Regions from separate parts of the Lysinibacillus sp. OL1 genome, predicted to be linked through region 1. Evidence: predicted binding sites of a transcription regulator. Region 1 holds the regulator's gene; the other holds the start of a gene.
The links. Region 1 encodes NrdR, which represses ribonucleotide reductase genes. Its sites were predicted from a motif close to AACACNATATATNGTGTT; they were not measured.
Positions count from the first base shown of each region.

Region 1 (10,652 bases):
AAGATCATGCGCCATTGACAAAAATGGCACCAGAGCCATTTGATGAGCATGCATGTGAATTTTTTATAACAAAATCTAAGCTACCGAAATATGAAAATAAAGCTGTAAAAGAAGTAATTATGGATGGGCAAGTCATTTCGGGCTGTGGCAATATTTATGCAACAGAGGCATTGTTTGCTCAGAAAATTCACCCTGCACGCAAAATGAGCCGCATTAGTGAAAAGCGGAAGCGAGCATTATTTGAGGAGATTGTTGCCGTCCTACGTCAAAGCATTGAAGCGGGTGGTTCAACTATTTCTGATTATCGGAATATTAATGGGGAAGCAGGGAGTATGCAGAATCGATTAAAAATGTATGGGAAAAAGGTATGTCCAACATGTGAAACGGCAACAAGTCAAATGACAATTGGAGGGCGCACCTCTGTCTATTGCCCAAATTGTCAACATTAAAGGGGATTTAGCAATGATTATCGGACTTACAGGAAGTATTGCAAGTGGAAAAAGTACAGTAGCTAAAATGATGAGCGAACTGGGTTTACCGATTGTTGATGCAGATGTCGTAGCACGAGATGTCGTAGAACCTGGAACAGAGACATTAGCTTTGATTGCTGAAAGTTTTGGACAAGCTATCTTGCTTGAGGACGGCAATTTAAATCGAACTATGCTGGGTGATATCATATTCCATGAGCCTGCCAAACGCAAAACGTTAAATGATATCATGCATCCAGCAATCAGAAAAGAAATGTTACGTCAGCGTGATGCCTATTTAGAAGCAGGACATGAACATGTTGTGATGGACATTCCTTTGTTATTTGAGAGTAAGCTTCAACATTTTGTGGAACGTATCATTGTGGTATCGGTCAGTGAAGAAGTTCAGCTTCGACGTTTAATGGAACGAAATAATTTAACTAAAGAAGATGCATTGGCACGTATGCACTCTCAACTGCCGATGTCTGTCAAAGAAAAGGGTGCACATGCGGTCATTTATAATAACGAAAATATAGAAAGTACAGCAGAACAATTAAAAAAAATCCTGCATTATTGGGATGTTATTTAATGAGTTCTTCTATGATGCGTAGCAAGCCGATCTTGCTACGCATTTTTTTATGGGGAAACGCCATAATAAAGAATAATTTTTCAGAAAATAAGAACTTTTATATTCTCAATATATAATGTTCATCTTTTTTAAAATTGTGTTATACTAATCACCATAAAGTATATAATTAATTAATCTGAGTATGTACTCACAGGAGGATATTATAAATGACAGTATCAATTGCTATTAATGGTTTCGGGCGTATCGGACGTATGGTTTTCCGCCAGGCTATCGTACAACAAGATTTAAACATCGTTGCAATTAACGCAAGCTATCCTGCAGAAACGTTAGCACATTTGATTAAGTATGACACAAATCACGGAACATTTGAAGGTACGGTAGAACCAGCAGGCGATGCTTTAGTTGTAAATGGTAAACGTGTTCAAATTATTAGTGAACGTGATCCTTTAAAATTACCTTGGTCTACAATGGGTGTAGATATCGTTATTGAAGCTACAGGAAAATTTAATGAGCGTGATAAAGCAGCTATGCACTTAGCAGCTGGCGCGAAAAAAGTAATCTTAACAGCACCGGGTAAAAACGAAGATGTAACAATTGTTTTAGGTGTAAATGATGACAAATTGGATATTGCTAAACATGATGTTATTTCAAATGCTTCTTGTACAACAAACTGCTTAGCGCCAGTAGCAAAAGTATTGAATGACACATTTGGTATTGAGAATGGTTTAATGACAACAGTTCATGCTTATACAAATGACCAAAAGAACTTAGACAATCCGCATAAAGATTTACGTCGTGCACGTGGATGCGCCCAATCCATTATCCCAACATCTACAGGTGCAGCGAAAGCATTAAAATTAGTGTTACCTGAATTAGAGGGTAAAATTCATGGTATGGCACTTCGTGTTCCAACACCAAACGTATCTTTAGTTGATCTTGTAGTAGATTTAAATACAGATGTAACAGTTGATGCAGTCAATGCAGCATTTGTAAAAGCGGCAACAGAAGGTCCAATGAAGGGTATCCTTAATTTCTCTGTTGAGCCATTAGTATCTTCTGATTACAATACAACAACTTATTCTTCAACAGTTGATGGACTTTCTACAATGGTGTTAGGCAACCGCAAAGTAAAAGTACTTGCTTGGTATGATAACGAGTGGGGCTACTCTGCACGCGTTGTTGACCTTGTAAAAAAAGTGGCAAATGCTTTAGAAACGGTAAACGCGTAATAATTTCTATAGAGAGCACATTGAAATCGAAAAGGTTTCAATGTGCTCTTTTTTTACAGAAACTTTTCTTGTACTTCAGGTGCTTTAGATTTATCATGAGCTCACAAACGTGAATGCACTTTTCTTACATGTAGGAAATTTGTTATAATAGATATATTAAATTGTTGTAAACCAGGAGAGTAATTATATGAGATGTCCATCTTGCCAATTTAACGGAACGCGTGTTGTGGATTCGAGGCCAGTAGATGATAATAAAGAAATTCGTAGACGTCGTGAATGTGAGTCATGTGGCTTCCGTTTTACAACGTTTGAAAAAATTGAAGAGACACCATTAGTCGTTGTGAAAAAAGAAGGTTCACGAGAAGAGTTTAGCCGTGAGAAGGTGCTTCGTGGGCTTATTCGTGCTTGTGAAAAACGTCCAGTGGCACTTGATGTGCTGGAGGAACTTGTTCTGTCCATTGAAAAAGATCTTCGTCGTATTGGAAATTCGGAAGTACGCTCAGAAGATGTTGGCGAAATGGTCATGGACCGCTTAGCCAAAATTGATGAGGTTGCCTATGTGCGTTTTGCGTCGGTCTACCGTCAGTTTAAAGATATCAATGTCTTTATTGAAGAAATAAAAGACATTATTCAACGTCAAACGGAGAAGAAATCATAGCAAACAGAGAGGATGAATGCCGTTGATTCATTTATATAAGGAATTGCAGCCTGGCGATCCTTTCGACATTCGTCTACCTCATGCATTTTCTACACAAGAGCGTCAATTAGTTACATTATTTTATCAACCATTAACGGGATCAGAGCCAGTTAGCCTCTATTTAACATTATGGGCAGAAGCAGAGCAAATGCCAAAGCAGCAAATGACACATTATTATTTAATGAATGTGCTAGGGCTACCAATTGGTAAAGTGTTTGAGGCTCGTATTGCTTTAGAAGCTATTGGTTTGCTGCGTACATGGAAAAAAGAAAATGCTGGTGAGCGTAGTTTTTTATATGAGCTACAGCGCCCATTAGATGCAGATAGCTTTATGAAAGACCCGCTACTGTCGATGTTTTTGTTTAGTAAAATTGGAGAGCAGGCTTATCGCAACTTACGTCAGCGCTTTATGTCACCTGTAAAGGACACGGCGTTTAAGGATGTATCTCGTGCTTTTATTGATGTCTACAAGCCTGTTCATGCCAATATTCCATCAGATTTACAAGTGGATACGAGTCCTAAGGATAAACAAAAAGTGTATCCATTTTATTTGGAGCAATTCGATTTTGATTTATTGCAAGCCGGTTTGTCTGAGCAATTGGTACCTTCCAATTTGTTGACATTTGAAGTGCGTGAAGCTATAGCCAAGTTGGCATTTTTATATCATTTAACAGCCCTTGATATGCAAAAAGTAGTCATACTTGCTTTAGATGATGATTTAGGCATTTCTCAGGAACGTTTACGAAAGGCTGCTGCTGATTTTTATAAATTAACCGTATCCAAGGAGCCGCCAAAACTTGCCCGTGTCACCGATCCTCTACCAGTAGCAGAAGCGGGACAAAAAACCAAGGATCAGGAACTTCAACACTATTTAGAAACAACGGCGCCTGTCCAAGTTTTAAGAGATATAAATAATGGTAAAGAACCATTACAAACCTCAGTCCAACTTGCAGAAAATTTAATCGTTCAACATGGCATGCCAATTGGAGTGGTTAATGCATTGTTAGAATACGTTATGCTAACAACAGATATGAAGCTCCCTAAAAAATATGTGGAAACGATTGCTGATCATTGGGTACGAAAAAATGTTCAGACCGCTAAGGAAGCAATGGAACTTGCACGTCAAGAGCATGATAAATATACAGCTTGGAAAAACAAGCCGCAAACGTCCAATAAAACGAGTCAACAGACAAAAGGACGTTCAAGATATCAACGTGAAGAAAAAGTGCCTGAATGGTTCTATAAACGAAATGATAAATCCGATGCAGGAGAATCCCCGATTGATCATACTGATTTTGAAAAAGAAAGACAAAAAATTCTTGAAAAATTAGGGAATATACAAAATAAGGTAGGTGAATGACAATCGAACCCATTAATGGACCACTAAAACGAGCAATTAATGTACCTTCATTTCAAGCACGATATGAAGCGATGCGACGAGAAATTTTAGAACATCCGCGTGTGGAGGAATTTATAGCTCAACATGCAGAAGAACTAAACTACGAGAACATTGAGCGAAACCTACCAAAGCTTCAAGAATATATTAGTCAATCTACTGTGTGCTGTGGCTGTGACAATACTGACAATTGCACAAATTATTTAAAAGGCTTCATCCCGCAGTTAAGAGTTGTCAGAAAGTCGTTAGAGATTGATTATGTCCAGTGTGAGCAAAAGATACGTGAGGACGAGCGCCGAGATGTTGCCAACATGATCGCTAGTATGCATATGCCAAAGGATGTATTGCAAGCTACAATAAGTGATTTATTTATAGATGACCATTCACGAATCGATATTGCCAATAAAGCAACAGATTTTGTAGATAGTATAATAGAAACAGGAAAACTACCGACAAAGGGCTTTTATTTATACGGTGAGTTTGGTGTAGGGAAGTCCTTTGTACTTGGTGCTTTGGCCAATCAATTAGCTAGAATTAAAGTTAAATCTGTGGTAGTTTTCGTTCCAGAGTTTTTACGAGAAATGAAAAATGCCATTGGCGATAATACATTGAATGAGAAAATTGATTATATTAAAAAGGCTCCTGTCTTAATGCTAGATGATTTAGGCGCGGAGACAATGACTGCCTGGACACGTGATGAAATATTGGGGACTATTTTCCATTATCGGATGGCAGAGCAATTGCCAACTTTTATTACGTCTAATTTTAACTATGAAGAATTAGAGCATCACTTAGCTCAGTCACAAAAAGGTGATATTGAGGTTGTCAAAGCGGGACGTATTATGGAGCGAATTAAAGCCCTAACCGTGCCGATCGAAATGCGAGGCAAAAATCGTCGGATGTAACATTGATAGTTGCATTTTTCGACAATCGAGCGTATACTGACTCATATACTTAATATCAATATGCATTGATGAGGACATGAATTTTGTGTATCAGCTTTTAGAGAGGGAAGTCATCGGCTGAAAACTTCCTAGTATGGGCACATTATTTACTACCTACTGAGCAGCGAAAGGGATAATCTTTCGCCGGTCCCTAGCCCGTTAGCTAGCCTTGAGCTTCGTCTGACTTTATGTAAGTCGGAAGGAAGAAGGGTGGAACCACGAGCATACGCTTCGTCCCTTTTGTGAGGGACGGAGCTTTTTTTATTTTTCTCAGATTTCATTGAAATAGTGGTGGCTCCGCTCATATAGGGAGATAAGTCGCTCGCGAAAGTGGTTAACTTGCTCATAGAGAGTAAGAAAATACTCAGAAGCATGAAGATGCCGCTCCGATTGCACTGAGAAATGCTTAAAAAAGCAATGACTCCGCTCAAACCAAGCCGTAGAGTCACACAAATATTGCTCCAGCCAATCATCAAGCATGATGTATTTATCAAAAACAAAGGAGTGCAAAGATTATGTCAGAAATGATTAAATTAACTTTCCCAGATGGCGCTGTAAAGGAATTTGCAAAAGGCACATCAACGGATGACGTAGCATTATCTATTAGCCCTGGCTTACGTAAAAAAGCGTATGCAGGTAAAATTAATGGTGTGTTAGTGGATTTAAAAACACCAATTGAAGAGGATGCAACTATTGCAATCATTACACAAGATGATGAGGCAGCACTTGAAATTTTACGTCACTCAACTGCCCATTTAACAGCGCAAGCTATTAAACGTCTATTCCCAGATGTAAAGCTTGGTATTGGTCCAGTAATTGAAGGTGGTTTCTACTATGATATCGACTCACCAACACCAATCACTGCTGAAGATCTACCAGCCATTGAAAAAGAAATGAAGAAAATTATTGCTGAAAACCTTGAGGTGGAACGCAAAAATGTAAGCCGTGCTGAAGCACAAGCCCTTTATGAAGAAATTGGCGATGAGTATAAATTAGAATTACTTGAAGCCATTCCTGCAGATGAGCAAGTATCTATTTATTATCAAGGCGAGTTTTTTGATCTTTGCCGTGGTATCCACGTACCATCTACGGGTAAACTTCGTGAATTCAAGCTTTTATCATTAGCGGGTGCTTACTGGAGAGGGAACTCTGATAACAAAATGTTACAACGTATTTATGGTACAGCGTTCTTCAAAAAAGAGGAATTAAAACACCACCTTCAAATGCTAGAAGAAGCAAAAGAACGTGATCACCGTAAAATCGGAAAAGAATTAGAACTGTTTACAACTTCCCAAAAGGTTGGCCAAGGTTTACCACTTTGGTTACCAAATGGTGCAACAATTCGTCGTGTTATTGAACGTTATATTGTCGATAAAGAATTATCACTTGGCTATAAGCACGTTTATACACCCGTATTAGGTTCTAAAGAGCTTTATCAAACTTCTGGTCACTGGGATCATTATCAAGATTCAATTTTCCCACCAATGGAAATGGATAATGAAACATTAATTATGCGTCCAATGAACTGTCCTCACCATATGATGGTGTACAAAAACAGCATGCATTCATATCGTAATCTACCATTGCGTATTGCAGAGCTTGGCACAATGCACCGTTACGAAATGTCAGGGGCGGTTTCAGGCTTACAACGTGTTCGTGGGATGACATTAAATGATGCCCATATTTTTGTTCGCCCAGATCAAATTAAAGCGGAATTCCAAAAAGTAGTACAGTTAATTTTAGAGGTTTATAAAGATTTCGATCTTAATGATTACTCATTCCGTTTATCTTATCGCGACCCAGCAGATACTGAGAAATACTTCGATGATGATGCAATGTGGGAAAAAGCACAAAGCATGCTAAAAGAAGCAATGGATGAACTTGGCTTAGACTACTTTGAAGCGGAAGGTGAGGCTGCATTCTATGGTCCTAAACTTGACGTTCAGGTAAAAACAGCGATTGGTAAAGAAGAGACTTTATCTACAGTTCAATTAGACTTCTTATTACCAGAGCGCTTCGACCTAACTTATGTTGGGGAAGATGGTAAGCCTCATCGTCCAGTTGTTATCCACCGTGGTGTTGTATCAACAATGGAACGTTTTGTTGCCTTCTTAATTGAAGAATACAAAGGAGCATTCCCAACTTGGTTAGCACCAGTACAAGTTGAAGTTATTCCAGTATCGAATGAAGCTCACTTCGACTATGCAAAGCAAATTGAAGAGCAACTGACAGCAGCTGGTTTACGTGTGGAAATGGATGATCGTGAAGAGAAGTTAGGCTATAAAATCCGTGAGGCACAAATGAAAAAGATTCCTTATATGCTTGTTATCGGGGATAAAGAGGTTGAGGCAAATGGCGTGAATGTTCGACGTTATGGCTCGAAAGATTCCGAAACAATTAGCTTTGAGGATTTCCTAGCAGCTATTAAAGCAGAAATTACAAAATAAGCTTTAACTAGAGACCCTTGCTTGCCAAAGTGAGGGTTTCTGTATAAAATAAATCTTGCATTTGTATAGAAGAGCTTCATTTTGGTTATGTTAGCACTGATAAGAAAATAAATATTTGACAGCTTATCATATACATGCTAATATAATTAAGGTTAATGAATACAAAGTTTGTGGTTGAAGTAGAGGCTGCCCGCTTCTCACCTGATACAACGCTTTAAAGGCTGTGAACAGGTATGACACGTTGAATTGTTTTGCGTAGACTTGCGCATGCACATATAGCGGGCGGACATCTTCAAAAATGTCCGTCCTTTTTTTATGGACATGACGAGAGGATGTACCGTTCAACCGGGCAAGGCTTTGCCCAAACCATGTATTCGCGACAACTACTTGGAGGTGGATTACTATTAGCAAAGACATGTATGTAAACGAAGGCATTCGCGCACGTGAACTTCGATTAATCGATCACAATGGTGACCAGCTTGGTGTAAAGACACGTAATGAAGCGCTAGAAATCGCCGCTCGTGTAAACTTGGATCTTGTCCTTGTGGCCCCTCAAGCCAAGCCGCCAGTCGCTCGTATCATGGACTATGGTAAATTTAAGTTTGAACAGCAAAAGAAAGACCGTGAAATTCGTAAGAATCAAAAGGTCATCGTAATGAAAGAGGTTCGTTTGAGCCCAACAATCGATGAGCATGATTTCCAAACGAAGTTACGTAATGCGATTAAATTCCTTGAAAAAGGCGATAAAGTAAAATGTAGCCTACGTTTCAAAGGTCGTGCGATCACACACAAAGAGATTGGTCAACGTGTGTTAGATCGTTTTGCTGAAGCTTGTGCTGAAGTATCAACGGTAGAACAAAAACCGAAGATGGAAGGCCGAAGCATGTTCTTAGTTCTTCAACCAAAGAACGAGAAATAATATTAGACGAACAGTTTAGGAGGAATTCGACATGCCAAAAATGAAAACTCACCGTGGAGCTGCGAAACGTTTCAAAAAAACGGGTTCAGGTAAATTAAAATACGACCGTGCTTATGGAAGCCACTTATTCGCAAACAAATCTACGAAACAAAAACGTCACCTACGTAAAGCAAACATCGTATCATCTGGTGACTTCAAACGCATCAAATCTTTACTTGTTTACATGAAATAATTGACTACAAAAAAATACTAACATTCATTTTTAAATGAAAAGCAGGAGGTAATTCATATGCCACGCGTAAAAGGCGGAACAGTGACGCGCAAACGTCGTAAAAAAGTATTGAAATTAGCTAAAGGTTACTATGGTTCAAAACATACATTATACAAAGTTGCTAACCAAGCAGTAATGAAATCAGGTCAATATGCATACCGTGACCGTCGTCAGAAAAAACGTGATTTCCGTAAATTATGGATCACTCGTATCAACGCAGCTGCTCGTATGAACGGTCTTTCTTATAGCCGTTTAATGCACGGTTTAAAAGTTGCAGGTATTGAAGTTAACCGTAAAATGTTAGCTGACCTTGCAGTAACTGATGCTACAGCATTCACTCAATTAGCAGACGCTGCTAAAAAAGCAGTAGCTAAATAATAGCTGACAACATTCACTATTATTTCTGCACCGAAAGCTTAGCGACAGGTGTGAAATATCATAAGTGCAATAAAAAGACTGATGGGTTTTTCCATCAGTCTTTTTTGTGTTAGATTAATAGTATCACGGTTTTAAAGGAGTAAGAGATGGGACAAGCATTATTAGCTTATATGAGCATTGTATCAATTGTATTGCTCATTTTAATGGGGATGGATAAATCACGAGCAAAGAATCATGAATGGCGTATAGCAGAGCGTACATTATTTACACTAGCCATAGCAGGAGGGGCAGCTGGGGGTGTATTGGGTATGTATTTATTCCGCCACAAAACACGTCATAATCGTTTTGCATTTGGTTTTCCCCTACTTGCAGCCATACAAATTTTTATCATTGTGCAGCTCTGGACATAAATGAGAATAATTAAAACACATCCTCATGACGGGGATGTGTTTCGCATAAGCTGTTCAATGGGCTGCTTCCAATTGATTTTGGCGCTTGGATAGTTCAATAATATTTCTTGCTGCAAATATTCAAAGTCGCTTTTGCTGAAGCCTTGTAATGTTGCAGCATCACGCGCACCGACGAAAATGGTTACAACCTCAAATGCATCCTCTGTTGTGCCTAGGTATTTTTCACCTTCAAAAAGAGCACCCTTATAGGAAATAAAGAAATTTTTTCGGACATTTTTAACGTCATCATAGAAATAATACTGGCCTTTTTCATAGGCTTCATCAAGTTTGCGTTTAGGATCGGTTATATAACGAATCGCTTTGTAAAATACATAAATAATAAGCGCTATTACAGCAAGTCGAATTAGTAACGGCAACATGTTTAAATTTCCCCCTTGAAGAAAGGTTATTCTTTCCTATACGATTAGAAGGGTCAAATAGTTTCACTTTTTATAAAAAATTTTTTAGAAATTTAGGAGAAAAAAATGAATTTACAACAATTGTTTACCATGCAAAAAGAGCTTGATGATTTTATCGAGCAAACACAAAATATTCAGCAAGATGTGTTTCAGGAAAAGGGCTTAGCCTTACTAGTGGAGCTAGCTGAGCTTGCTAATGAAACACGTTGCTTTAAATTTTGGAGCACAAAGGGACCATCAGCACGTGAAGTCATTTTAGAAGAATATGTAGATTCGATTCATTTTATCTTATCTCTTGGCTTATTAAAGGGCTATACATCGATTGAAATGTGGCCTTTCGTAGAAGAAAACAAAGATTTAACAGCTACTTTTTTAGAAACACAAAGTGTTATTTTAGCATTTATTCATCAACCTACAGAGGAGCGTTATTTAGCTATTTGGCAATAC
Region 1 is NZ_SJDS01000007.1:180,779-191,430, forward strand. Features, by position in the region: gene mutM (bifunctional DNA-formamidopyrimidine glycosylase/DNA-(apurinic or apyrimidinic site) lyase) at 1-449, shown strand, start outside; gene coaE (dephospho-CoA kinase) at 463-1,056, shown strand; gene EW028_RS14280 (glyceraldehyde-3-phosphate dehydrogenase) at 1,263-2,285, shown strand; gene nrdR (transcriptional regulator NrdR) at 2,473-2,943, shown strand; gene EW028_RS14290 (replication initiation and membrane attachment family protein) at 2,960-4,342, shown strand; gene dnaI (primosomal protein DnaI) at 4,345-5,283, shown strand; gene thrS (threonine--tRNA ligase) at 5,838-7,769, shown strand; gene infC (translation initiation factor IF-3) at 8,185-8,688, shown strand; gene rpmI (50S ribosomal protein L35) at 8,720-8,920, shown strand; gene rplT (50S ribosomal protein L20) at 8,978-9,337, shown strand; gene EW028_RS14320 (DUF1294 domain-containing protein) at 9,484-9,747, shown strand; gene EW028_RS14325 (hypothetical protein) at 9,771-10,166, opposite strand; gene EW028_RS14330 (dUTP diphosphatase) at 10,272-10,652, shown strand, end outside.

Region 2 (10,652 bases), on a different contig from region 1:
TTTTCTTCATATTCCTGAATAAGTGGATTTTCTAAACTCATATCAACACATGCCGACAATAAAATAATATCTTGCGGCTGAGGCAGACGGTCTTGCTTCAACAGTTGAATGAGACCGAGTGCTATATTTCCACCTGCTGAATCTCCTATAATGGTTAATTGATTAGAGCTTTCAATAGATGCTAAAATCTCTTTATATAAGCTGAGCATTTTTGGATACGTATCTTGATAGCTAAAATGAGGTACTTTTGGATAGATAGGCGCAATAACTTTTGCATTTAAGGCTTGTGCTATTTTATCCATGAACAACCAGTGTAAATTTAAAGGTTGATTCGTCCAAGCTCCACCATGAATATAAAGAATCACCATTTGTGATGAAGACTTTTGGTCATTTAAAATAAAAACCTGCATATCCTCGAATGTTTGCTCCTTCAAAGCGCTTAAAAGATTGACATCCTCCCCAATCACATAGGGGTGAATATTTTCTGTTCCTCTTTGCTTAATAAATTGTTGAGCATTTTCAATACTAGAAAAGCTCTTTTTATTACTTTGTGAAAACAATAATTTTTCAAATTGCACACTCTCTACAGATCGTTCTCCATTAAAAATTTCTATACTCATGTTTTTCTCTCCTTTTATTGTTCATTCTGTTTCCAAACATGTAATGATTAATAAAGTGATGTGCCAAACCACTAAAACTGAGTATCGACAATAGTAAAATGCATCTTTTTAGCGAACTTTATTTTAATTCCACATTTTGAAGAATACTCCTTCTAAAATCTATCATCAAATAAAAAGACCTTCCTGTTGTAATCCCTTGATTGTGCTGTATATAAAAAGCTGCCATTTTGAAACAAAATGACAGCTTTCATGTTGTTGAAAAAAGATGATGTCAACAGCAGAAAAAGTAACTTTGCAAGGTGAGAGGTTGATTTCCGTTCCGCCAGCGTCCTTTCCAAGGGGCGTCCCATGAGCCGCTTCACTCACTTCCGTTCGCTGCAGGGTCTCATCTGTGACGCTAAATCCCCTAGGAGTGACGCTGGCTCCACTCCAATCAACTATTCTGCAAAATGTCTTTACTTTTTTCATAGTAGTGGAGCGATCAAATCGCCCATTATCTATATTCTTAGAGGGTTATTTTCAATGTGGAGATGTGATGCTTGGCAACACCACTTCATAAAGAGTAGTGAACACCTTCAATTTACTAAAAAACTTTCGCTAAAAAGGTAACACTTTGATGGGTTGGAGTGGAAGGCTACTTGACTCCCGTGGGATAGAGAAACAGGCGAGACACTAAACGGAGCGGTAGCGGAGGAAGCGGCTTGGCGGTCGCCCACAGGAAAGAAAGTAGCTTGCAACGGAAATCCATTTCTACCTTTCAATTGACTGTTTTATTTTTCAACACTAAGAAAGCTGCCGTTTTGAAACAAAATGACAGCTTTCAATTAGGTATCTGTTCCCTCCAACCTACCGCTATATTATTGGAGGTGGATTTGATAATGGCGAGAAACAATACCTATCCTATTTTCTAACCTCTTCCACTCTATGAATGAGGCTAATCAATTTTGTCTTGCTAAATGTAGATAGTTAAGATTAATTATCCTGAAATAATTCATCTACTTCTTTTGATAAAATTTCTACCTCATCTTCTGAATTTGGAAATAGGGCTTGATTTGCCTTTTCATCTATTGCTTTGTTTTTGCTTGTTTATTATGTGGAGTTCTATCATTCAGAGGTAGCTATACAAAAGCGACACGTATGTATTCCTCGTTCTTTAAGCTTTCAAGGTGATGCAATTCAAGGTCATCCATCGTAATTCGACGGATTTTTAGTTTTTTATCATAATCCCCTGCCCAGAACCTAATTAATTCAGCACCTTGCTCTGGTTGTATATGTTCCTTCAAATAACTTAAAAAATCTTCTAAAAATTGAGGACCCCAATTTCCCTCGATGCCGTATACAAAGGATTTTTCATTATAAAGCCCTAAGTCATAAGGTGGATTATTCCATTCAAATATATTCAAATTTTCAAAAGCTGATTCATCTGCTGCATGTAAAACTCGTGCATCATCATCCATCAAATGCCACGACTGTGTTGGTGTACTCTCTGTAATTGGATATAATTTTTTTAATTCTCTTACTGTTATTTCAGCAATTCCTGTACAATCAACTGTTTGTAAAGCACTGTTCGCCACTAGGACAGAATATAACGTCATATGCTTGTCTCCTTAAGCTTTATTCTAATATTCGCTTCATAATGTTCTTCATTTAGTCTCACTACTTCAAGTTCTTTTTTATTGTCATTCAATTTTAATGCTAAACTTTGAATGCCAAAGAATTCTGTGAAGGTATGGCTTCCAATGATAAGATTTATTCCTTTAAATTGAGCATATTGAATTGTATATAAATTACATTCACCTGTAATATATACATCACATTTATTTTCAACCGCTTCCTTCAGGCAAGCTGTTGTGCCTCCATTTCCACAGACTAAGCCTACTCGATTCACCATTTTGTTATTGAACTGCCAAAATCTAACGGGTTCTTCAAGTAAAAATTCAAGTTTTGTTACGAAATCTTTAAATTCAATTTCTTTCTCATATTGAGCGATTCTACCGAAGAACAGTCCTTCCCATTCATGGGTTCTTTTAATAATCTCTAAATTCAATTTTTTTAATAAGCTATCATTTGTGCCAAAGTTACAGTCATCAAGTGGTAAGTGATTATAGTAATGGCTTATACCGTTCGCTGCTAGTTTTTCAGTACATGCCTCTTTTAATCCATAGATTTCATCCCATGCATCATGGTGTGTTAACATCATGTCCACTCCATGAATTCTTGCTTCCTCTATCGTTTCAAGCGTTAGGTTAACACAGTATCCTATTTTCTTCACTTCTTTATTTGCCTTGTATGTAACCCCAGATTCATTAGCATAGATTTCCTGATTTGTTACATTAAAAAGTTCATCAATTCTTTCAACTATTTGTGAAACATCCATACTTCCATCCCCCTTCTCATTTCAATACTTCTTATCTAAATTAATAAGTAAATATTCCCATTTACACAAAAATACCCCTTTAGATTATCTTAATCTAAAGGGGTAAAAAGTTACAACTGTTATTAAATTTAATTTATAGACCGCATTTCAACTGTGCGCCACAGTTTGTACATGTATTACAGCCGCCCATTTCTTCGACTGTGCCTTTACGGCATACTGGGCATGTATTCCCAACGTCTGAGCCAATAACAGTTGTTGACTCTAACGCTTGAATCGTATCTACTAATACGACTGGACGTTTTGTATGTTCTTCAACCAATTCCTCTTCAAATGAAAGTTGATCCATATCATTTTCTTCTGCTTTTAGTGTAAGTACTTGTGAATCACGGCTACCGTCAACATAGACCGTACCACCCTTAGCGCCACCTTTATATAGTCGCTCGTACACTTTTTCAACTTGCTGTACTGTATAGCCTTTTGGTGCGTTTACAGTTTTAGAAATAGAGGAATCGATCCATTTTTGAATAATGCATTGCACATCCGCATGCGCTTCTGGTTTTAGCTCCATTGCTGTAACGAACCATTCTGGAAGCTCTTGCTCATTTACTTCTGGATGACGGTTCAAATATTCTTGGACAATTTCAGCTTTTACTTCAATGAATTTACCTAGACGACCAGAACGATAGTACGTGAAGGAGAAGTATGGCTCAAGACCTGTTGCTACCCCTACCATTGTTCCTGTGGACCCTGTTGGTGCAACCGTTAATAAATGTGAGTTACGGATACCAGTCGCTAAAATTTGCTCTTTGATATGAGCAGGCATTTTTTGCATAAAGCCTGTCTCTGTAAAGGCTTTACGTAAACGTGCTGTTTCTTCGTCTGTAGCACCTACTAAGAACGGGAAGCTACCACGCTCTTTCGCAAGCTCTGTAGACGCCTCATACGCAGTTTCAGCGATTGTTTTAAAGATATCATCGACTAACGCATTCCCTGCTTCTGAACCGTATTCTTTTTCACAGTAAATCAGCAAATCGGCTAAGCCCATAACGCCTAATCCAACACGACGTTCACCAAGAGCTTGTACACGGTTTTCTTCTAAGAAGTAAGGTGTCGCATCAATCACATTATCCTGCATACGAACACCAACACGAACTGTTTCACGTAGTGCTTCGTAATCAACTGATTGATTTTCTTTATTCGCAAACTGTGCTAAATTCACAGCAGCTAAGTTACACACAGAATATGGTGCAAGTGGTTGCTCGCCACATGGGTTCGTCGCTACAACACTTTGACCGTATGCCTTTGCATTTGTCATGTCATTGGCGTTGTCAATGAAGAAAATACCTGGCTCTGCTGAGTATGTTGCACATACATTAATTAAATTCCATAACTCTTTTGCTTTAATTGTACGGTATGTGCGGACTTTATAGCCCATTTTCTCCCATTCACGAACATCACCAACTTCATGCCATTTCGTGTTGTAAACGCTCATTTCTTCCTTTGTATATTCTTCAACAGCTGGGAAACGAAGCTCGAAGTCAGCATCTTTTTCAACTGCTTCCATAAATTCTTTTGTTAATGTCACAGAAATGTTGGCACCTGTTAAAAACTCTGGGTTATGAACAGTGTACGTGCCACCATCACGTAATTTATTTTCAGCCTCACGAATGATCGCTGTATCAAATCCACCTAAGCCTTCAATGTTTTTATAATTCACGATGCCTTGATACATCGCTTCTTCTTGCATAGAAAGTGGCTTGAAGTTTAATTTTTCTTTGGCTAGACGGATGATTGTTTCATCCGTTGTATTTTCGATCAGGTAACGCAGAATACGTGGATTTTGCATTTTGGAAATAATAAACTCCACAATATCTGGATGCCAATCTGCTAGCATAATCATTTGTGCGCCACGACGTGATCCACCTTGCTCCACAAGATGTGTCAATTTAGCAATGTCATCTAACCAGGATACAGAACCAGATGATTTACCGTTTACACCACGAGCTAATGTGTTACGTGGGCGTAATGTTGAACCATTTGTTCCAACACCTCCACCGCGGCTCATAATCTCCATAACTTGCTTACGGTGATCACTGATACCTTCACGAGAGTCAGCGACAAATGGCATCACGTAACAGTTAAAGAAGGTTACATCAGTTTCAGATCCAGCTCCATAAATCACTCGTCCAGCTGGAATGAATTTCAAGGATACTAATTGCTCATAAAATTTTTCAAACCATTCTTGGCGTTTTTCTGGTGTTTTTTCAACAGCGGCAAGGCCCGTTGCATTTCGTTTTGCAATTTGTTCATAATATATCTCAAGAGGCTTTTCTAGCACGTCAATTGAACGCGTAATCACACCCGTTTCTTGCTCTTGCGGATCGTCTAATGCGCTACGATAATCTTCTTCAATCAAAATCTCTGCTGTTTTTGTAGAAATATCCAATTTTTGAATTGTCCCTAAACCACGTGCAGGAAATTTCGGATCAGCTTTTACCGTTAATACAACAAAGTCGCCGGCTTTCAATGTTTTCTTTTCTGTGTCTTTAAACGAATAGCGATCGATCATGACAAGTCTCGATACACCTTTGTGTGTAATATGCATATCAGATGTTACGGGATGTACCTGCGGGAATTGTTCAATATCTTTGTTTAACTGTTCAAATTGATTGTTTACTTCGGGTTGATGATTTGTGAGTACCATCGTTTTGCCTCCCTTATTTTCTTCATTACAAAATAAATACACAATATCTCGTGTTGTTAAACACTACATATTGTGTATATGTCTTTAAAAAAGATACTATATATAGTTTTTTAATTCAACTCTTGCTTTTTTTAATAGATTCAGAACTACTTGTTATGACTAGGATTGAACGTTAAAAAATATTTTTTTCATACCATTTTTTACTTTTTAAAGTTCCACTCATCTGAAGCATATTTTTTTTCTTCTAAAGCTTGGACATATTCTAATTGCTCCTCAGAAAGTGTAAATGGTTTTAATTCAATTTGCAACGATTTTGCAAAACCATCTCTAAAAGCTGTCACACATTGTTCAACTGTCACTGGCTCTTTTACAAGACTGTTGATGGCAACAGCCTTTTCTGGTAGCTTTCTACGCATACGATTCTTCGCTTCTTCACTGGAGAAATTAAATACGGATAATAATTTCTCTTGATCCAAATCTAATAAAATGGCGCCATGCTGTAAAATGACACCCTTTTGACGTGTTTGAGCACTTCCAGCTATTTTTTTCCCTTCTACGACAAGTTCATACCAACTTGGTGCATCAAAGCAAACAGCACTTTTTGGACTCTTCAGGTCCGCTCTTTTCTCCTCTGTATCAGGTACACTAAAATAGGCATCCATACCCAGGTTATGGAAACCTTGCAAAATTCCCTCACTTAACACACGATATGCCTCTGTCACAGATTCTGGCATATTCGGATAGCTTTCCGTCACAATGACACTATAAGTTAGCTCATGTTCATGTAGGACAGCTCGTCCACCAGTTGGTCGACGTACAAAACCTAAGCCTTGTTCACGCACAGCATCTAAATTAATATCTCTTTTAGCTTGTTGAAAATAACCAATGGATAATGTCGCAGGCTCCCACTCGTAGAAACGAATTACTGGTGGAATTAACCCCTCACTATGCCAATCAAGTAAGGCTTCATCTAGTGCCATATTAAAAGAAGGACTACATTTCCCTGAATTTAAAAAATACCAAGTTGTCATATGCTCATCTCCTACAAATATAAAATGATCCATCAGGCCCCACCTGTGGGTCAACTTTAACGAATAGTATACTACAGTTCAAATTGCGAACGATTGCTTGTGTAACGAAAAAAGCGATTTCGCTACAACCTAGTTAATTTTATCAAACTCATTGGACTATCGCTAGCGCATCTTTTATAATAATAGAGAAGATAGAAAGGGGTAAGAAAATCTTGGACATACTTATCACAATCGGTGTCGTTTTAGTAGTCACAATTGCATATATCGGAATTAATGCACTACGACTCAAAAAAGCCGTAACCAACCTAACACAAGAGCAATTCATAGAAGGCTATCGTAAAGCCCAGCTGATCGATGTTCGTGAGCAAAAAGAATTTGATGCTGGTCACATTCTTGGTGCACGAAATGTTCCTTCGACAACACTACGTCAACGTTATAAAGAAATTCGCCCAGATTTACCAGTATATCTATACTGTCAAAATACAGGCCGTAGCTCACGTGCTGCACTATTTCTTAAAAAACGTGGGTACAACCAAATTTACCAACTTCAAGGTGGTTTCAAAACTTGGACAGGTAAAATAAAAGCAAAAAAATATTAATGCTCTCATCAGAAAAAGTCGTCTCAAAGTACTATGAGACGACTTCTTTTTTAAAAAATTCAGAGTTTCTACTATATTATATCTATTTCAAATGATGCTGTACGAGCTTCATGTCATTAAATTAAAAAAGTAAAGCAACAAAACGCATTATAATCCCCTTTTTGATACAAAGTCTACTTTGAACGAGTTCGCTACTTGAGTCGGGTCCTCATAAAAATGAGCGCTTCGTCCACTTTTTTGAGCGTCCTTTTCATTTGTTTGAGCACTTCCACACTCTTTTGGAGCGGTTTTCACTTATGTTTGAGCACTTCGACAGCTATGTTGAGCAATCTTCCAATAATCCATCTCATATTAAAAACCCCTTCACGAAACACTTTGTATGACCAAAAATACTATTTTTCGTTAGAGATATGCCTGTTACGAACCCCATTCTTCTATTTTTCTGAAAATAGTCAAAATTTATTGTTGAATAATTTTAGAAGCACTGTTAGGATGTATAATATCTTACAATAATAATTGATTATCAAGTTAATAAGCTATGAATGCTATGGATCAAACTATAGCAGGAGCAGTTCTGGAGAGAGCGCACATTGCGTCGCCGAAGGGTTCACTATCTCAGGCAAAAGGACAGAGGAGTAATACAGCTTTTATAAGCGATGCTACATAAAATATTTAACCTATTTCATGTAGACATCTGTGAGTAAATGATATTTGTTATTCTGACGTTTTTCCGAGACTAGTGTCACAACTAGTCTCTTTTTATTTTTCCAGTCATAGTTTTTTATGCATCTTTGAGGGGGATTAACGTGGAACAGCAACAATTAAAACGAGATTTAAAAAATCGCCATGTGCAGCTTATTGCCATTGGCGGAACAATTGGGACTGGTTTATTTTTAGGCTCTGGAAAAGCCATTGCCTTAGCAGGGCCTTCGATCATCCTAGCCTACTTAATTGTGGGGACAGCGCTATTTTTTGTGATGCGTGCCTTAGGTGAATTGTTACTATCCAACGCAGGCTACACTTCATTTACGGATTTTGCATCCGAGTACATAGGGCCTTGGGCAGGTTATGTAACAGGTTGGACATACTGGTTCTGTTGGATTATGACCGCAATGGCAGACATTATTGCGGTGGGGGTTTATACACAATATTGGTTTGATCTCCCACAATGGGTGCCAGCCATTGGTTGCCTTGTATTGTTATTACTACTAAATCTATTAACCGTTAAGCTTTTTGGTGAGCTAGAATTTTGGTTCGCTATTATTAAAGTTATTACGATTGTCGCACTTATTATTATTGGTCTTATTATGTTAGTAACTGGCTTTCAAACTAGCTCAGGGACCGTATCAGTTGAAAATCTGTGGGCACATGGAGGCATGTTCCCAAATGGTATATACGGCTTTTTAATGGCCTTCCAAATGGTAGTCTTTGCATTTGTTGGAGTGGAATTAGTGGGGGTTTCAGCAGCTGAAACCGCAGATCCTCAAAAAAATATTCCTTCTGCCATTAATAAAATTCCATTTCGCATTTTGCTTTTCTATGTAGGGGCATTATTTGTCATTTTATGTATTAACCCATGGTATGAAATGTCTGCTTCAAGCAGTCCCTTTGTCCAAGTGTTTACATTAGCAGGTATCCCGATTGCTGCTGGTATTATAAATTTTGTTGTGCTTACTTCAGCGGCTTCAGCAGGTAACAGTGGGTTATTCTCCACAAGTCGGATGCTCTATAATCTTGGTAACAATAAACAGGCGTCTGCAGCATTCGCAAAACTCAACAGAAACAGTGTGCCAAGTAATGCTCTCGTTATTTCTGCTATTGTTGTATCAGTTGGTGCTCTGTTAAGTAAGTTGATGCCAGAGAATGCCTTTAGTGTTGTGACGACAATCAGTGCAATTTGTTTTATATGGGTGTGGAGCATTATCATCATTTCTCACATCATCTACAAACGAAAAAAACGTGCTTTACATGAAGCTTCCATCTTCAAAGCACCACTGACTCCTTTTATCAACTACGTCGTGCTTGCGTTTTTCGCCTTTTTATTAATGGTGATGTTTATTTCTGAGGCTACGCGTACAGCACTGCTGTTAACACCAATTTGGTTTATCGCTTTATTTATTATTTATAAAATGAAAAAAAGATGACTTCAGACTAAGCGCTGAAATCATCTTCACTTATTAAAAAATAGTCATATCCCATTCTGTTGCTAGCTGTTTCAGCAACTGTACACCTGCCACACTGTTTCCTATTGGATCAATCGCTGGTCCGTAAATTCCGATACCACAGCCAGTAGGAAACGGCGAGTGCAGGCCTGCATGTCCTGGAACAGCCGCAAGAATCGCACCTGATACACCACTTTTGGCAGGGAGGCCAATAAATGCCGCAAACTTCCCTGAGGCATTGTACATACCACACGTTACCATTAAAGCCTTCGCTAATTTTGCCACTTGTTTTGGGAATAGCTGTTTCTTTAACAGTGGGTGATAGCCATCATTCGCAATAACTAGGCCAATCATGGCTAAATCTGATACATTGACTTCAATTGCACATTGCTTCAAATAAACCTCAAGTGCCGCCTCTACTGGACAATCTAAAAACCCTGAATCCATTAAGTAATAGGCCAATGCTCGATTACGATTAGCCGTTTGCCACTCTGACTGGAATACTTCTTCATTGATACTCAATTGCTTGCCGATGATTTGTTCTAAAAATTGTAGAATCTTTGTGACCTTCTCTTGCGGAGAATGACCAGCCAACATGGAGGATACCGTAATAGCCCCAGCATTAATCATCGGGTTAAAGGGTTTACCTGGCTGATGACTTTCTAAGCGAATAATTGAGTTAAAGGTATCTCCTGTTGGTTCAACATCTACTCTTTCTAAAACATATGGTAAGCCTCGATCCATACAGGCTAAAATAAAGGTAATAACCTTGGAAACGCTTTGAAGGGTAAATAGTTCTTCGGTATCTCCCGCTTTGATTTCGTGGCCTTCAGTCCCCACAATCGCCACAGCTAATTGATTAGGATCTTTTTTGGCTAAAGCAGGGATATAATTAGCACATTGCCCTTCTTTGGTAGCTACACGATACTGTGATACCCACTGTGCTAGAAGATGATGCTGATGATTGGGTTGTGTTGACATGTCGCGTTCTCCTTTCAAAATGAGGCAAAAACAGAGCCTTCATAGTTCTCCTATGAAGACTCTATCCTGTTAGCGCTTAGGTGGCTGTGTTCCCTCTGGAATTAAAGATTGATATGTTTCACCATCTAGACGTTCTTGCCATTCCTTTTTCGCTTTTTCAATGTATAGAGGATTATCC
Region 2 is NZ_SJDS01000018.1:13,865-24,516, reverse strand. Features, by position in the region: gene EW028_RS22190 (alpha/beta hydrolase fold domain-containing protein) at 1-620, opposite strand, end outside; gene EW028_RS25710 (hypothetical protein) at 786-1,088, opposite strand; gene EW028_RS22175 (hypothetical protein) at 1,739-2,215, opposite strand; gene EW028_RS22170 (Nif3-like dinuclear metal center hexameric protein) at 2,212-2,997, opposite strand; gene EW028_RS22165 (vitamin B12-dependent ribonucleotide reductase) at 3,131-5,701, opposite strand; gene EW028_RS22160 (lipoate--protein ligase family protein) at 5,902-6,732, opposite strand; gene EW028_RS22155 (rhodanese-like domain-containing protein) at 6,945-7,331, shown strand; glycine riboswitch at 7,896-7,972, shown strand; gene EW028_RS22150 (amino acid permease) at 8,138-9,475, shown strand; gene EW028_RS22145 (glutaminase) at 9,509-10,474, opposite strand; gene EW028_RS22140 (M20 family metallopeptidase) at 10,544-10,652, opposite strand, start outside.
Region 2: the regulator NrdR is predicted to act here: its motif matches at 5,761-5,778, upstream of EW028_RS22165 (vitamin B12-dependent ribonucleotide reductase).